DNA from 2 places in the Arthrobacter sp. lap29 genome. Region 2 is predicted to be linked to the other one. Evidence: riboswitches for the same ligand, from Rfam matches in the RefSeq annotation. Region 2 holds a riboswitch; the other holds the start of a gene.
What was found. A riboswitch is a leader RNA that binds a small molecule or an ion and turns the genes downstream of it on or off. The one in region 2 is predicted to bind thiamine pyrophosphate.

Region 1 (7,778 bases), on a different contig from region 2:
CTGAGGGCACGCTCAGGGCCACACCATCAATACCGCGGTAGCCGTGGAGGACGCTGGAGACAGGCAGAATACTGCGTTCATTTTGCAACACAGCCTCCACGATGCGGGCACCGGAAAGCCCTATGGCGTAGTTCGTGGCACCCTTTCCGGCAATGACCTTGTAGGCGGCGTGGACCACGTCATGAGTGATGGTTTCGAGCCGTTCGCGGGGAAAGAGCAAGCCTTTAGCGCCATCAGTCCACTGCGAGAGTGGAGTCTGCCCAATAGTGGCAGAGGACCACAACGGAAATTCGGTATCACCGTGTTCGCCAATGATCAGCGCGTGCACGCTCTGCGGCGCAACGGCCGCCGCCTCGGCTACGATCCAGCGCAACCGGGAGGAGTCCAGCACCGTCCCGGAGCTGAAAATCCGCCCGGGAGGCAGGTTGGTGATGCGTTCCGCTACAGCGGTGAGCACATCGCACGGGTTTGTGACAAGGATGAAAACGGCGTTGGGCGCCAGCGCCACCATGGGCGGCAGCATCTTTTCCAGGATGCCCACATTGACCTCAGCCAGCTGCAGCCGGGTCTGCCCCGGTTCCTGCTTGGCCCCCGCAGTGATGACGATGACGTCCGAATCGGCCACCAAATTTATGTCACTGCCGCCGGTGATTCGTGAGGATCCGGTAAAGGGCGTGCCGTGGGCCAAATCCAAAACTTCGGCATCAACTTTGGCCGTGGCAATGTCATAGAGCACCACCTCGCGGGCGGATCCACGGATCAGGGCGGCGTAGGCCAGTGAGGTCCCGACACTGCCGGCGCCAACAATGGTCAGTTTGGTACTGCGAGGGATAGTCATGCTCCCAGTATCCCCGCCCAGCCGGCCAGACACGGATTATGTCCTAGCACTTCAGCCAGAGCGCAAATCCCGTTCCCCGCGTGCACGCCGCGGGGAACGGTGCGTTAAAGCCGGAACTATCAGAACACTGGATTCCAGGTGCCCAGTACGACGGCGGCGCTCACTGACACGCCGGCGATCACCAATCCTGTGGCCACCACCGCGATGTCGATATGGCTAAAGGTCGATTCACGGGCCCAGGTCCGCTCACCCGTACCGAAGCCCTTCGCCTCCATGGTCACTGCCAACCGCGATGCCCGCCGAACAGCCTGCACCAGCAACGCCATGGCCTGTCCCAGTTGCGCCTTTAACCGGCTGAACAGCCCGGAAGCGCCGCCCACACCACGTGCGCGGCGTGCCATCCCCAACGTTTGCCATTCGGCCACAAGCAACCCCACTAGGCGCATCGCTGCGAGCGCGCCCAGTACAAAGCGATGGGGCAGGCGCAGCTTTTGGGCCAGCGCATCGGCCAAATCAGTGGGGTCGGTGGAGGCCAGTACGATGATCCCAGGCAGGGCAATCGCCAGACCACGCAAGGCGATAGCCACGCCAGCCTCCAGGGATCCGGTGCTGAAGGTGACCGGGCCCAAGGCCAGCAGCAGTTCACCGGTCTTGGGCGCCAAAAGAGCTGTTCCGTAGCCACCCACCAGGGAAGCCAGCAGGATGGGCCAGCCGCGGGTCAGTAGCATTCGCAGGCTCAATCCAGCCAGCGGCAGAAGTATGCATTCGAGTACGAGTGCCACCGTGGCAGAGACCCAGTCCACACTCACCAGCAACACCACGGTCAGGGCCATTCCGGCTCCGAGCTTCGCCAACGGGTTGGCCCGGGCCAGCAGTGCGGTGGACCGCGGTGTAGCAATAATGTCAACGCTCATCGCTGCGCCATCCTTGCAGCCGCCTGCGCTCCGGCAAGGTCCGCTGGTGCGCCCAAGACCAGCCGGTCCCCACCGAGCACTGCGCTGAACGCGGCGTCATGCGTCACCGACACCACGGCCGTGCCTGCATCCAGCAGCTCCGTTAACAAGGAGGCCAGCTCGGCCCACGTGTTCGCGTCCTGTCCAAACGTAGGCTCGTCCAAGACCAGGAGTTGTGGGCTCGCCGCCAGCACTGTTGCCACTGACAGCCGCCGCTTCTCCCCACCCGAAAGTGTGAACGGGTTGGCGTCCGCTAAGTGTTCCAGCCGCAGGCGCACCAGTAGTTCATCCACGGTATCCTCGCCACGGCCTAGCAGCCTCGGCGCAAACAACAGCTCATCCCGGACAGTACCAGCAACAAATTGGTGCTCGGGTTCCTGAAAGACGGTGCCAATCCGGCTGATCAAATCCCGTCCACGCCATTTCAGCGGCTCGGGCCCGGCACCGCGCGCCAAGGGTTCCAGCGCAGCCAAGTGGCCACTCACTGGGGCCAGCAGTCCGGCCAGGGTCAGTGCGAGCGTTGACTTTCCGGATCCATTGAGCCCGGTCACACTCAGCGCATGCCCGGCCCGCACCTGCACTGAAGGCACCACGGCTGCCGGCACCACCGGGCGGCGCTTGCGTCCCTTGGTGCGGGAGAGCGCCAAAGCCTCCGCCTCTAGCAGCAGGGGGCGTCCGGCGTCGGACGGGTTGGTGATGCGGGCACGGACTTCCGGGACGTGGCCAGGAACCCAAATACCAGCCTTGGCCAGTAAGTCCCGGCTCTGGGCAAGAACCGTGGCGGGAGGACCGTCGAACAGCACGCCACCGGGCTCTCCCAGGGCGGCCGGAGCCAACACCACTATCCTGTCCACCACCTCCAGCCAGACGGAGACGCGGTGCTCCACCACAACCAGGGTGGCCCCGGTTTCATCGAGGCTGCGGCGCACGGCGTCACGGACCTCCACCACACCGGCCGGATCCAGGTTGGCGGTGGGCTCATCGAGCAGCAGCAGGCCGGGCCGCATGGCCAAAATACCGGCTAGTCCCAGGCGCTGCTTCTGCCCGCCGGAGAGTGCGGAGCTGGAGTGGTCCAGTGGCAGGTTCAGGCCCACCGACTCCAAGGCAGCCGGGACGCGGCGCCAAATTTCCTCGCGCGGCACGGCAAGGTTTTCAGCGCCGAAGGCAACGTCGTCACCAATGCGTGAGAGCACCACCTGAGCATCAGGGTCCTGCTGCATGAGCCCGGTACGGCCGCGCGATTCGTGCACAGGGCGCCCGTCAATGAGCAGCTCACCCATCTCATTGGCGTCCTCGTCATCCCCGAGCACACCGGCTAGGGCGTGCAGCAAGGTTGATTTTCCGGCACCCGAAGGGCCCAGCAGCAGTACGCGTTCACCCGGGGAGATTTCCAAATCCAGGCCGTGGAGGGCTTGGTTGTTCCGGCCCGAATGCTGCCAGCCCCACCCCCTGACAGAGACCTGTACTGGTGCACCGCGGTTCTGCACGATGGCCATGACTAGATTGCCTTTTCGGTGGCGGCCCCACGTGAGGGCAGGTTCGCCAGCGCGCCTGTGCGTGCCAACCCGCGCACGGCCAGCCAAGAAATTACCCCCGCAATGAGAGCACCGGAGACCATGGCCAGCACCGCGTAGACGAGCTTCCATTCCAAGGCCCAGGCCACGTTGTAGATAAGGTTTTCATAGACGCCCAGCGCCAAGCCGGCCAAGGTTCCGGCCAAGATGGCAACGGGAAGATTGAATTTGCGGTAACGGAATACGGCGAAGGCCAGCTCGGCGCCTAGGCCTTGAATCAAGCCTGAGAGCAGCACCGTGAACCCGAAGTGGGTTCCCAGCAGTCCTTCAACGGTGGCGGCGATCAATTCGCAATATAACGCCGCGCCCGGTTTGCGGACCACTAAGGCACCCAGCACGCCGGCAATCAGCCAGCCGCCAACGTAAAGTGCACCAACGGGTGGGAAGGCTACGGTGAAGGCTGCGATGAAACCGTAGCCGGCGGACCAGAGCCAAAAGATAACGCCAACGGCAACACCCAGAACCGAGACGACAACAATGTCGACAACCCGCCAGGTGCTTTTGTTCTTTTGTTGCGTGTTTTTCGGGGCGGACGTGCCCGTAACTGACTTACTCATGTTTCCTCCTTTTCAGGAGGGGCGGCTGCAGCGGTCTTTCCGCGCAGCCGAAGAGAACTCGACTCCCTTCGCCGGTACTAGCCGGAGCAGGTTCGAGGGTCTGCGGCGAACCGCACTCTCAGCGCCGACACCCGATAAATGGGTGCACGCTCCCCTGTCGTGTTTGAATTGCGGCTTCAGCTTACCCCCGCTCACACCCGGTAGCCAATGCGTGGAAAGAAATGCGTCATGAAAAAAGTACTGCAGACGCCCACCGTGAGATGGAGGCCTGCAGTACTTGATGGAACCTTTTTCAGTTTTTGCTGTTGCTAGTGCTGGCGCACCTTGCGTCGGCTAGCCATGATCAACCCACCGAGCATGAGAATCACAGCGATCCCACCTGCTGCACCGAGGTTGAACCCGGTGCTGGCGAGGTCATCACCGGCACCTGCCGTGGCGCTGGCACTGGCGGAAGGTGTGGTTGAACCGTCCTTCGTGGGCGAGGCACTCGGTGACGGGGTGTCACTGGGTGCGGTACTGGCGGTGGCCGATTCGGTCGGAGTAACCGTGGCCGTCGGAGTCGGGGTCGCCGTGGCCGTCGGAGTCGGTTCCACCACTTCCTCACCAATGTACGGGCCGCCAGCCACAGGACCGGTGGCGCGCAAACCAAGCTCATAAACGGCCAAGGTCTGCTCACCCATGGCTGCTGCGCCCGGAGTGAATAGGATGCGGATACCCTCAATGCTTTCCTGCTCCAGAACAGCTTCCTGGAAACTGCGTTTCGGATCCAAGGCACCCACGGTGACCCATTCGCTGTCGACCTTAACTTGCAGGTCCCCTGCCACATGGCCCACCACAACGGCTGACTTCATGGCGGCCGGTGCATCCAGGGTATTGGAGAGGTATGAACCCTCTACCGGGGCCTGGGCAGGCTCGAAGGCTGTGGCAATGGTTGCGTCAAAGGCACTCTGCGCACCAGTACCATTTGCGCCCGGCAGGTTGCTGGCCAGCCGTTCATTTGCTTCCAGGGCCTGGAACTCGCGGATCTTCACCCACTGGCCACCCGGGTTGGTGCCCGTGGACACCAGACGGATGTACCGTGCGCTTACAGGAGTATCAAAGTTCTGCTCAATGCGCGGCTTGCTCTCAAACACTCCGGCCTGTGTCCAGGTGGCATTGTCCGCCGAATACTCCACCCGTGCGTGGTAGAACATGTCACCGTTATTGGTGTCGGAATCGGCCTGCTGGATCAGCACCTTGCCCACCGTCTTCACGGCGCCTAAGTCAATGGTGACGGTGGAACCGTTCACGGGAGGTGCACTGGACCACCAAAGAGTGCTGGGATCGCCGTCAACCATGCGTGTGAGCGCGTTGCTTTGGTAGGTGGGAAGTGAGGAAGTAGCCGTTGCGGGGAAGTAGCTGGACGCTGCCACGGGGCTCAGGTTCAGCCAGGTGTTGTACCGTCCCTGTGCCTCTTTGCTAAAGATTTCAAAGAGTCCATCTCCCACCGAAGGAACAATGACGTTAGGCGTGATGCCAATGTTGTTCGGCCCAACATCGGGCACGGTGGCCGCCTTGGCCAGAGCAATATCTCCATTGGCTGCAAGCGCACCATCCGTGGCGGCTACGCCATTTCCCGCCTTAATGGCCTCCAGCATGCTGATTTGCTTCTCCATGGCCGTGGCCCAGTGTGCTGCGGCGTCAATCCACGGCTTGGAATCATCGTAGAAGCCTGTCATGGCCATGTCAGGCAAGGTTTCCGGGCCTGCTGCAATGGTGGCCAAACGAGCCTTCAACGGTGCCATTCCGGCCGTGTTTCCGGCGTCGAAAGCTGTCCAGAAGGTTGCGATGTCTGCGCTCAGGGCCGGCGCCGTTTTGGATTCCGGACGGTAGGGCTTCCAGCTCTGGTTCAGGTCCACGAAGGTTTCCAGAGACGCCCTGATGGCCTCATTGGGGCCGGCAAGCTCACTGATAATGGAGGATTGTGTTGTTGCGGGCACATACTGGGGGCCGTTCCAGGAGTAGTCGCCGAACCCGGCCAGGGCGATCATCGAAGAATACGGTTCGATCATCGGGTTGGAAGTGATGCCGTCAATGTGTTTGTACAGGTTGGCGTCGCGGCCCTCCAGCGGGTTCAGGAACAGGCGTCCGCGCTGTCCATCATTCACGGGCAGGTTGTCCCAGATGTAGAAATGCTCGGCGTTGTAGGAAGTCACCGCCTTGGTTACTGAAGCTTCCGTAATGGTGTTGGAGAAGACGCCTTCACCGGTCCACTGAATACGGATCGAATCATCCGTCTGCAGACCAAACTCACCCTTGTAAGGGTCTGGACCGGAACCGGCATAGTTGGTGGGCACTGTCTGCAACGGTGCCAGCCCATGGACGTTAATGTAGTCCTTGACGATCCGGTTCAAATAGAACCCCTGGCCCTGGGCAAGTGAACGGAATCCCGGCAAGGTGAATTTTGCCTTGTCCGCGGCACAGTTCAGGTACGGGTTGATGTCATCGAGCGCAATGTAGAAGCTGCTGACACCGATTGCGCGCAGCTGATCAAATTTGGCCACGGTGGCGGCGAAATCCTGATCGTCGGAGTAGCAGACGTCATTGCCCGGTGAGAGTGCAAAAGTGAAATTAACGTGGTTGGCATTGGCCTCATCCACGAGTTCTTTCAAATCGTTCAGCTGCGCCTGCGGGTACAAATCACGCCACTTGGCACGCAGGTAATTATCGTCCTTGGGCGTGTAGATGTAAGTGTTCATCTTGTGCTTGCCGTAGAAATCAAACTGATCCAGGCGGGCCTGATGAGACCACGGGATGCCATAGAAGCCCTCAATGCCGCCACGGATGGACATCAACGGCCAGTCCTTGACCGTCATGGCTGGCGCCACACCGTTGGCAACAACCTGACTCAGGCTCTGCACGGCGTAGAAAGTACCTGTGGCATCGGTGCCGTTAAGTACCAGCGCAGGCTTGCCGCTGACGGTTCCGGTGGCGATGACATATCCGTCAGCATCCAGTCCAGCTGCGCTGCCGGATCCCACGGCCGTGAGCGCGGTGGATACAGCCGGGTTGTCCGCAACGGTGCCAAGGAAGACTGTGGCGCCGGTGGTGCCCACACCGCTGACAAAGGTGGCGGTACCACCGGCAGCGGTAATTACTTCCGCTAGCAGCTTCTTGGCTGCGGCATCCGCATTTTCACCGACTGCCACTTTTACTGCGCCTGTCAAGGGAACAGCAACGCCTGCGGTGCTGACTTCCTGGGGAGTGGGCAAAATTTCGGCGGCCGAAACCGCTGCCTGAGCGGCCGGAATCGCTGACGGAGACAACGCAGCCATCCCACCTCCGGCAATAATCGCCAGGGCCAGAGCCCCGGAAGTGACGTTCTTATACGCTCGTTTCAATCTGTTCCCCTTGGTGCTCCACGCTCACGGCAAACCTTGTTTGATATGGATCACATTCGCTCGCAACTCTAACGATGTGGCGCGGATCACGTCAACTGGTTAAGGGCCCGGCTTGCCTTGTGAGAGCACGCAAAGCGCCAGTGAATCTCGCCAGCTCCCGGGTTACCCGCTGCAGCTAAGGCAGTGAAAGCGCTAGGCTGAACTACAGTGCTTTCCCGCACCAGCGTGAATCCCCACAAAGGAGTCCTTTATGAACATCGTCTTTAAGTTGCTCGGAACCGGCATCAGCCTCGGTGCCGGCTTTGTTGCCAGCAAGCTCGTGGATTCCGTCTGGGAAAAGAGCACCGGCAACAAGCCGCCCAAGGATGGGGCGGATCTAAATAACAGTCTCCGGTCAGCACTGACCTTTGCGCTGGTCTCCTCGGTGGTTGCGGCCATCATTCAGACCCTGGCTTCACGCACCACCCAGAAGGCCA
Region 2 (7,778 bases):
CTTACCTGGACGAATTTGCCGTGAAGTCTGGTGCCGACGAGCTGATCGTGGCCACCCAGATCACCGACCGTGCCGCCTGGATTCGCAGCTTTGAACTGCTGGCACAGGCCATGGAACTGGGCAGCTGAGAAAACTTCTGTATTGAACGGGAGCGGTGGGCTCTGGAGTGGAGCATCTCAGGGGACCTTCGGCAGGTGGTGGTGGTCTGCCAGTGGAATACTCACGGCGGCCACCAGCACTCCGATCACCACGCCCACCAGGGTATCGGCAACCCGGCTGAAGGCGGCCGCCGGGCCCAGGTGCGAGCCCAGCCCTGTCATGATCAGCGCCATCGGGGTCACCGCAATGGTGGTCAGCGTGTAGTTCTTCATCACCAGCAGCTCAGCCAACACCTGGAACACAATAACCAGCGCCACCGACGGCCAAAAACTCAGCGACAGCGAGAGCAGCGCTATCGCAAGCACGGCCCCAATGACATTTCCCAGCAACCGCTGGATGCCGCGCTGCACCGTGTGGCCGTAGTTCAGGCCCTGCAGCGCTGCCACGGCACCCATGGATGCCCACAGCGGATGGTCAAGGCCAAGCCCGACGGCGGCCCACCCGGATAGTGCCGATGCGCCGGCCATGCGCAGGGCCTGGCTGGTGCTGGCTCTGGAACGCAGGCCCGCACCGGCAGTGCGCCAGAAATTACGGGGCTCCTGCGGCCCAGTGGCAGGGGAGCTGCCCGGCCTCGCCCCGGCCGAGGGCTTTCCACGTAGGGTGCGCAACTGGTGTTCGTACCCCCAGAGCCTTTGTAATGCCAGGGCCAGCGACTTGCTGCTGGCATGGCCCACCGTGGCAATGACGGATTCAACCTCGTTCAGAATGAGGTTCAACGCTTCTGCGTCTTGGCGGCGCTGCCGGGCCCGGACGGTTGCGGGCCGGACTGTGCCGGAGCCGCTACCGAAGCTACTGCTGGCGCTCAGCGCCACCGATCCCCGGGCCCCGCGCACGGCGGCGCGGGCGGCACCAAGGTGGGTGCCGCCGTGGGACGCGTCTGCGGGGAACTGCGTGGCCAGGCGCACCACGGCCGTGATGGACCGGGCAACGGCAAGGCGGGCCGGCCCTAGCGGGTTCACCAGAACAGGGGCCATTGCGGCGAGCCACCCCACGGCGGCGCCGATCCCCAATGCAGCCACGACGGGGGCAACTCCGGCCAGGCTATTCGCGTAGGCGGCGCCGGCAGCGGCGGCAAAGACCATGATGACGGCGCCCGGGCCGGTGATCCGGAAGGCGGCAAAGATGTGAGAGGCCAGGCCAGCAATGAGCGATAGCACAGCGATTTGCGCCGCCATGGGGACGCCCATGGCACCGAGCAGTGCGCCGATTCCGACCGTGACCAGCATTGCTGCAGCCACGATTCCCAGCATGGGAGCCAACCGGCGGTAGGGCTGGTAGCGGCCGAAGGCGCTGGTCAGTGCGCCCAAAGTGGCCACCCCGGCCAGTTGTTGCTGGCCCATAAGCCCGCCGGCAACCAAGACCAGGCTCGCCGCAATGCCCACCTTGATGGCCGGGGCAAAGATGGCGTCGGCCGGGTGGATGGCAAGGGACTTGTACCAGGTGCGGGGAGCCACAGAGTGGGCCAGGGCCGTGCCACAGTGGCGAAGCCGGGAGGTCATGATCATCTTTCCATACTACAATCTATTTTACTAGTAAAATAGATGTGAATGATGTGAGAGTAGTCTCTAGACTGGATCCATGAGTGTACATGCAGAGTCGGGTGACTTCGTTGACAGGGCGCGGAAGGGCTGGGCACAAGTGCGGCCGGACCTGGATGTGGCCAGTATTGAGGTGATGGGGCGGATTACCAGGATTGGTGCCTTGGCTAACCACCGCGCGGAGCGTCATTTGGTTCACGAAGGGCTGACCCGGGCAGAGTTCGATGTCCTGTGCACCCTGGCCCGCAGCGGTGCCCCCTTGCGTGCCAGTGAGGTGACTGCCTCGACAATGCTCAGCGGCGCCTCCACCACCAAAAATGCCGACCGGCTGGCCAGACGCGGACTGATCGAGCGCCTCCCCTGGGAGCATGACGGCCGGGTGGTGCTCCTGCGGTTGACGGTTCAGGGGCAGGAGTTGGTGGATCGGGAATTTCCGCGCTTTCTGGAGCGGGATCGCCAGATGCTCTCCGGTCTGAGCGCGAGCGAACAGGCAAAGCTGGCCACGCTGCTGCGTAAAGTCGCCTTAGCCGCAGAGTCTTCCAGCTAGGCCTCGTAACGCCACACCTCGTTGCGCCACCATCGGATTGTGTCCTCCGCGGCAGTAGCCCACCCGGGCCGGTAGCGTCGATTGCCGGGCACAGCTGCACACCAGCCACACTCACCGACCCGTATTCCAAGCCAAAGGGACTGGCAATCCTCGCAATTCTTGTGGCGCGAATTAGCCCAGCGCAGGCAGCCGGGATAGCAGGGCCTGGGCGGCCGCCGTCGGATCTTGTGCTTCGGTGATGGCGCGGACAACAACAATCCGGGACGCGCCCGCCGCCACCACTTGCTCCACATTGGACAGCTCAACCCCGCCAATGGCGAACCACGGCTTGGTGGTGTTCAGCGATGCGGCGTGCTCCACCAGGGAAAGCCCGACGGCGGCACGGCCCGGCTTGGTGGGGGTGGCCCAGAGAGGTCCCACACAGAAGTAGTCGGCGTAGGGATGCTTCGCGGCTGCCGAAACCTGGGCGGGGTCGTGGCTGGAAAGGCCCATCGAGACCGGCCCCAGAAGTGTGCGGGCGGCAGGCAGCGGCAAATCCTTTTGACCAATGTGGAACACGGGTGCGCCACTGAGCGAAGCGATGTCCGCCCGGTCATTGACAGCCCACAACTTGCCGCATTCCTGTGCAACAGAACGCAACACGGCCAGCAATTCAAGCTCTTCTGCTGCCTCAATGGTTTTATCGCGCAGCTGGATAATATCAACACCGCCAGCAAAGGCGGCCCGCAGAAAATCGGCAAAATCCCCCTGTTTGGCGCGGGAATCCGTGCACAAATACAGTTGGGCGCTCTGGATCGAGGCAACGGTGTGGGCGGGGGCGCCGTCATGGATGGCAGAAATATGGCTCATGTCTCATAGACTAGTGCAGTACCGCGGGAGCCAGTGAAGCTGGCTGAGAGGGCGCCTAATGCGCCGACCGAAATACGCCCCCAGCGGGCGTGGAACCTGATCCGGGTCATGCCGGCGTAGGGAAGGAAGGCATTGTGGCCGATATTTTAAGCACCGACGTAGCCGTCATTGGCGGCGGAATTGTGGGCCTAGGCATCGCCTGGGAAGCCCAACGCGCGGGCCACACCGTCACAGTGATTGATCCTGCCCCCGCCACTGGTGCAACCTTTGCCGCCGCCGGTATGCTGGCCCCGGTCAGCGAACTCCATTACCAAGAAGAAGAACTACTGGCGCTGACACTCGCCTCGGCCGCACGCTGGCCCGAGTTCGTGGCTTCGCTGCCTGTTAGCTTGAGTGCCGCTGAGGCGGAAGCTGCGCGGGGGACTGGCTTCAACGTTTCGCCCACCCTGGTTCTGGGCGGGGACCCAGCTGACCGGCAGGCACTGGCTGACCTGCACGAGGTTCAAAAACAGTATGGGCTGGACTCGGAACAGCTTTCCATCCGCGAGGCCCGGGCCCTGGAACCACTCGTCGGCCCACACATCTCCTGCGCCTACCTGATGAAACAGGACCACCAAGTTGACCCGCGTGCCATGGCCACCGCGCTTCGCATGGCACTGGAAAACGCTTCAGGGGCCCGGGGCGCCGTCTCAGAAGGCACCGAAACAAACGTGCCGGCACCAGCGTTCGTGGCGGAGACCGCCGTCGGACTTCTCCACAAGGATCCGGCGGATAGCCACTCGTGTGTGACCGGAGTGCTGCTAGCTGACGGGCGCGAAATCCACGCCAAGGAAGTGGTGGTGGCCAATGCCCTTGGCGCCCCGCAACTGGCCGGCCTGCCCGAGGGGCTGAAGCTGCCGGTTCGTCCAGTGTATGGGGACGTTTTGCGGCTGCGCGTGCCGGAGCATCTGCTCCCGCTGACCACCGCCACCATCCGTGGGCTGGTGCGCGGGGTGCCTGTCTACATTGTGCCGCGCGAAGACGGCACCGTAGTGATTGGGGCAACAAGCCGCGAAGACGCCAACGCCGGTGTCAGCGCCGGGGGAGTACACCAGCTACTGCGCGATGCCCAGGTGTTGCTGCCCGCCGTGGCCGAGCTTGAACTGCTCGAATGCACCGCCCGTGCCCGTCCCGGAACCCCGGATAACGCCCCGCTGCTGGGACGGGTTTTGGGAGCAACCGGGCGGGACATCACCGGTCTCATCATTGCCACGGGCTTCTTCCGGCACGGTGTGTTGCTGACCCCCATCGCCGCGCTGATAGTCCGCCAGCTGTTGGGGGACATCACGGACCTGGCGTGGACGCATTTCCGCCCCGACCGTTTTTCTCCGTCACTCACCGCTGGCACCGCCAGCACCGCCGGCCCAACCTCGATACCGCTTGCCGGCCCCGCCGGCCCAACCGCGTAGGAGCAACCATGTTCACCATTCAACTCAATGGCACCACGGAAACCCACCCCGCCGGGACCACAGTTGCGGACCTTGTCACGGCCACCACCGGCAGGGCGCTGCTCGCCTCGGGACAGGCTGCCGACGGCGGCCGGCTTGGTGTTGCCGTTGCCCGCAACTCAGGCATTGTGCCTCGCAGCCAGTGGTCCGCCACTGCCGTGGAACACGAGGACGAACTTGAAATTGTCACAGCAGTACAGGGTGGCTAAGATCCCCGCCAACACATCATTGACCGTCCGAGACCGAAAAGTGAATGCCATGACCGAAGCACTGACCCGTAACGATTCCCTGGTAATTGACGGGATTGCGCTGAACTCCCGGCTCATTATGGGCACCGGAGGTGCTCCGAGCCTGTCCGGACTCGGTGCCGCACTCATCGCCTCCGGCACCGAGCTGACCACCGTGGCCATGCGCCGCTACTCGGTGGATGAGGCAGCGGGAGGTGGCACCAATTTGTTCCAGTTGCTGCTCGAGAACAACATTCGCATTCTGCCCAACACGGCCGGCTGCTTTACGGCCCGTGAAGCTGTGATGACAGCGGAACTGGGGCGTGAGGCCCTGGATACCGACTGGGTGAAATTGGAGGTCATCGCTGACGAGCACACCTTGCTGCCCGACGCCCTTGAACTTGCCGACGCCACCGAGCAGCTTGTCAACCGTGGCTTCAAGGTGTTCGCCTACACCAACGATGACCCGGTTCTGGCGCTGCGCCTGGAGCAGCTTGGAGCCACCGCCGTCATGCCGCTGGGTGCCCCCATCGGCACCGGCCTGGGCATCTTGAACCCGCATAATATTGAGCTGATTGTTTCCCGCGCGTCCGTTCCCGTGGTGCTCGACGCCGGAATTGGCACCGCCTCCGATGCCTCCCTTGCCATGGAGCTGGGCTGTGACGCAGTCCTATTGGCCACGGCAGTCACCCGTGCCCAAAATCCGCTTGTCATGGCCGAAGCCTTCAAACACGCCGTGATCGGTGGAAGACTGGCAGCACAGGGTGGCCGCATTCCCAAGAGGGCCCACGCCTTGGCTTCCTCGGCCATGGATGGCCGCCCTGACCTGTAGAACTAGATAAGGAGCCTGCCATGGCGCCCGCAGATGATGTGTTGACCCGGACCCAGATCGATGCTGAACTGGCAACCCTGCCTCAGTGGCGATACGCCGGTGAGCTGCGCTGCGTGCTGAAGTGCCCGACGTCGGCCGGGGCCTTGGAGTTGTTCGCCGCCATTGGGGCGCTCGCCCAGGAAGCCAACCATCACCCGGATGTGGACTGGCGCTATGACACCTTATTTATTGCCACCAGCTCCCATGATGCGGGAGGGCAGATCACGGCACGGGACATTACCTTGGCCAGAGCCATTTCCGCAGCGGCCGTGGCAGCCGGTGCAGAAGCTGCAACGGAAACAAAAAATGATCCCGATCCCGCCTTTTGAAACCGAAATATCGGGCTCCAAAGGCGGGATCGGGATCATTTCCCGGACAGTTCAGCTTTAGTGTGGTACAGCCGCTGCGCAGTTAGTGCATTTGCAAAATTGCGGTGTTGCGCTCCACTTGATGCTGGTGGCGGGCACGGCCTACAAAACCGGCGGTGGCCCAGGCGGCCGCTCCGCCCACCAGCATGGAAAGAATCCAAGGCATCCAAGCGGTGGCGCTGTCATTATTTAGCCCCACAGCCATGGTGAGGATCCAGACCAAGAGAGAGGCAGCCACGGCGGCACCGGCGGGGAGCGCCGCACCGAACATGGCGCGGTGCTTGTCCACAGCCCAGGCAATAGCGCCGAAAGCGGCGGCGGTGAGGGCAATAATGACCAGGGCAACCATGAATGTATCCGCCTCTACGAGCTGTGGATCAGTGACAAAAAAGGGTTCTAGAGTGCGCCGAAGCCTACACCGCGAGCCTTCTCGCCACCCAGTTCAACGTACCCCAGCGCGTTGCCCGGAACAATGATCATCCGGCCCTTTTCGTCTTTAAGACGCAGCTCGGAGCCCTTGGCCAGAGCTTCGGAGACCTGGTTGGCGACGTCGTCCGCACTCTGATCGGATTCAAGGATGATTTCACGGTTGATGTTCTGGATGCCGATCTTGATTTCCACAGCTGTCTCCTTGGTGCACACGTACTTTTAGATGGATATTACAACCACTCTAGGGGCAGCGTGTCAGGATTCCTTGGGGAATCGGCTAATTCCGCGCCAAGCTAAACGGTAAACCAGATCACTGGCCACATCTAGATCAAGGTCGCCGCTTTCTTCGAGCCAGTACCGTGCGCTGACCTGGGCCATACCCGCCAACGCCCGGCCCAGCAGAGCTGCCTCAACAGGGGGCAACTTAGTATCCTCGGCAATGACAGCACCAATCGCGTCGGCGTAGTTGGCATTGAACGCCTCCAGCCGGGCAGCTACCTCGGGATCGTTTACAAGATCGGATTCAAAGACCAACCGGTGAGCCTGATCGTCGTTGGCCATGAATTCAAAGTAGGCCTTCATGGTGGCCTGAACCCGCAATTTGTTATCGGAGGTGGAATTCAAGGCAGCCACCAGCATTTTTGTCAGAGCATCCAAATGGCTCTCCAACAGTGCCAAATACAATTCCCGCTTGCTGGGGAAATGTTGGTACAGGACAGGCTTGCTGACCTTGGCGGTTTCGGCAATTTCATCCATGGCGGCACCGTGATAGCCATGGTTGACAAACACCTCCAGCGCAGAGGTCAGCAGTTGTGCTCGGCGCTCATCACGCGGCATGCGGCTCGACTGCGTCTTCGGCGCGGGGCTATTCTTCGCGGCTGGATTCAAAGTCATGATGGCTGCCTTTCCCTCCGATGCCCGTGGCTGGTGCATGGGGCGGTTCGTGTCATTCTACCGGCCGGTAATCAGCCATACGGCGCAGACTTGGCCGGATTACTCGGGCTAATTATGGGTAGGGGCCGAGCAGGCATGGCGTGGGACCAAGAATACTGCCTGGATCTGAGCCACATCTTCATAGGGTCCCCACAAAAAGAAAAGGGGCCGCCGGTGAGGGCGGCCCCTGGGTGCGCCTGAATCAGGTGCACAGAAACTTAGGATGCGGGGATGACAAGACCCTTGAACTCGGTTTTGAGGAAGTCCCTCATATCCTGTGAGGTAAGCATCGTGAAGAGCTTCTGCACGCGGGGATCATCCTTCATCTCCGCCTTTACCGCCAGCACATTGTAGAAGGCGCTGTCCTCTC

Region 1: linked by a shared signal. The riboswitch ahead of RY113_RS06170 (ECF transporter S component) and the one ahead of thiO (glycine oxidase ThiO) in region 2 are both predicted to bind thiamine pyrophosphate.

What each region holds. Positions count from the first base shown of each region.
Region 1 covers NZ_JAUCEK010000003.1:133,173-140,950, reverse strand. The annotation lists gene RY113_RS06185 (L-lactate dehydrogenase) at 1-838, opposite strand, end outside; gene RY113_RS06180 (energy-coupling factor transporter transmembrane protein EcfT) at 958-1,752, opposite strand; gene RY113_RS06175 (ATP-binding cassette domain-containing protein) at 1,749-3,287, opposite strand; gene RY113_RS06170 (ECF transporter S component) at 3,290-3,922, opposite strand; TPP riboswitch at 3,969-4,088, opposite strand; gene RY113_RS06165 (beta-N-acetylglucosaminidase domain-containing protein) at 4,231-7,302, opposite strand; gene RY113_RS06160 (DUF4235 domain-containing protein) at 7,553-7,778, shown strand, end outside.
Region 2 covers NZ_JAUCEK010000001.1:119,572-127,349, forward strand. The annotation lists gene RY113_RS00545 (LLM class flavin-dependent oxidoreductase) at 1-128, shown strand, start outside; gene RY113_RS00550 (FUSC family protein) at 177-1,664, opposite strand; gene RY113_RS00555 (MarR family transcriptional regulator) at 1,738-2,244, shown strand; gene thiE (thiamine phosphate synthase) at 2,416-3,093, opposite strand; TPP riboswitch at 3,108-3,233, shown strand; gene thiO (glycine oxidase ThiO) at 3,228-4,541, shown strand; gene thiS (sulfur carrier protein ThiS) at 4,550-4,789, shown strand; gene RY113_RS00575 (thiazole synthase) at 4,839-5,639, shown strand; gene RY113_RS00580 (4a-hydroxytetrahydrobiopterin dehydratase) at 5,660-6,007, shown strand; gene RY113_RS00585 (hypothetical protein) at 6,090-6,395, opposite strand; gene RY113_RS00590 (DUF3107 domain-containing protein) at 6,443-6,667, opposite strand; gene RY113_RS00595 (TetR/AcrR family transcriptional regulator) at 6,731-7,369, opposite strand; gene RY113_RS00600 (MetQ/NlpA family ABC transporter substrate-binding protein) at 7,627-7,778, opposite strand, start outside.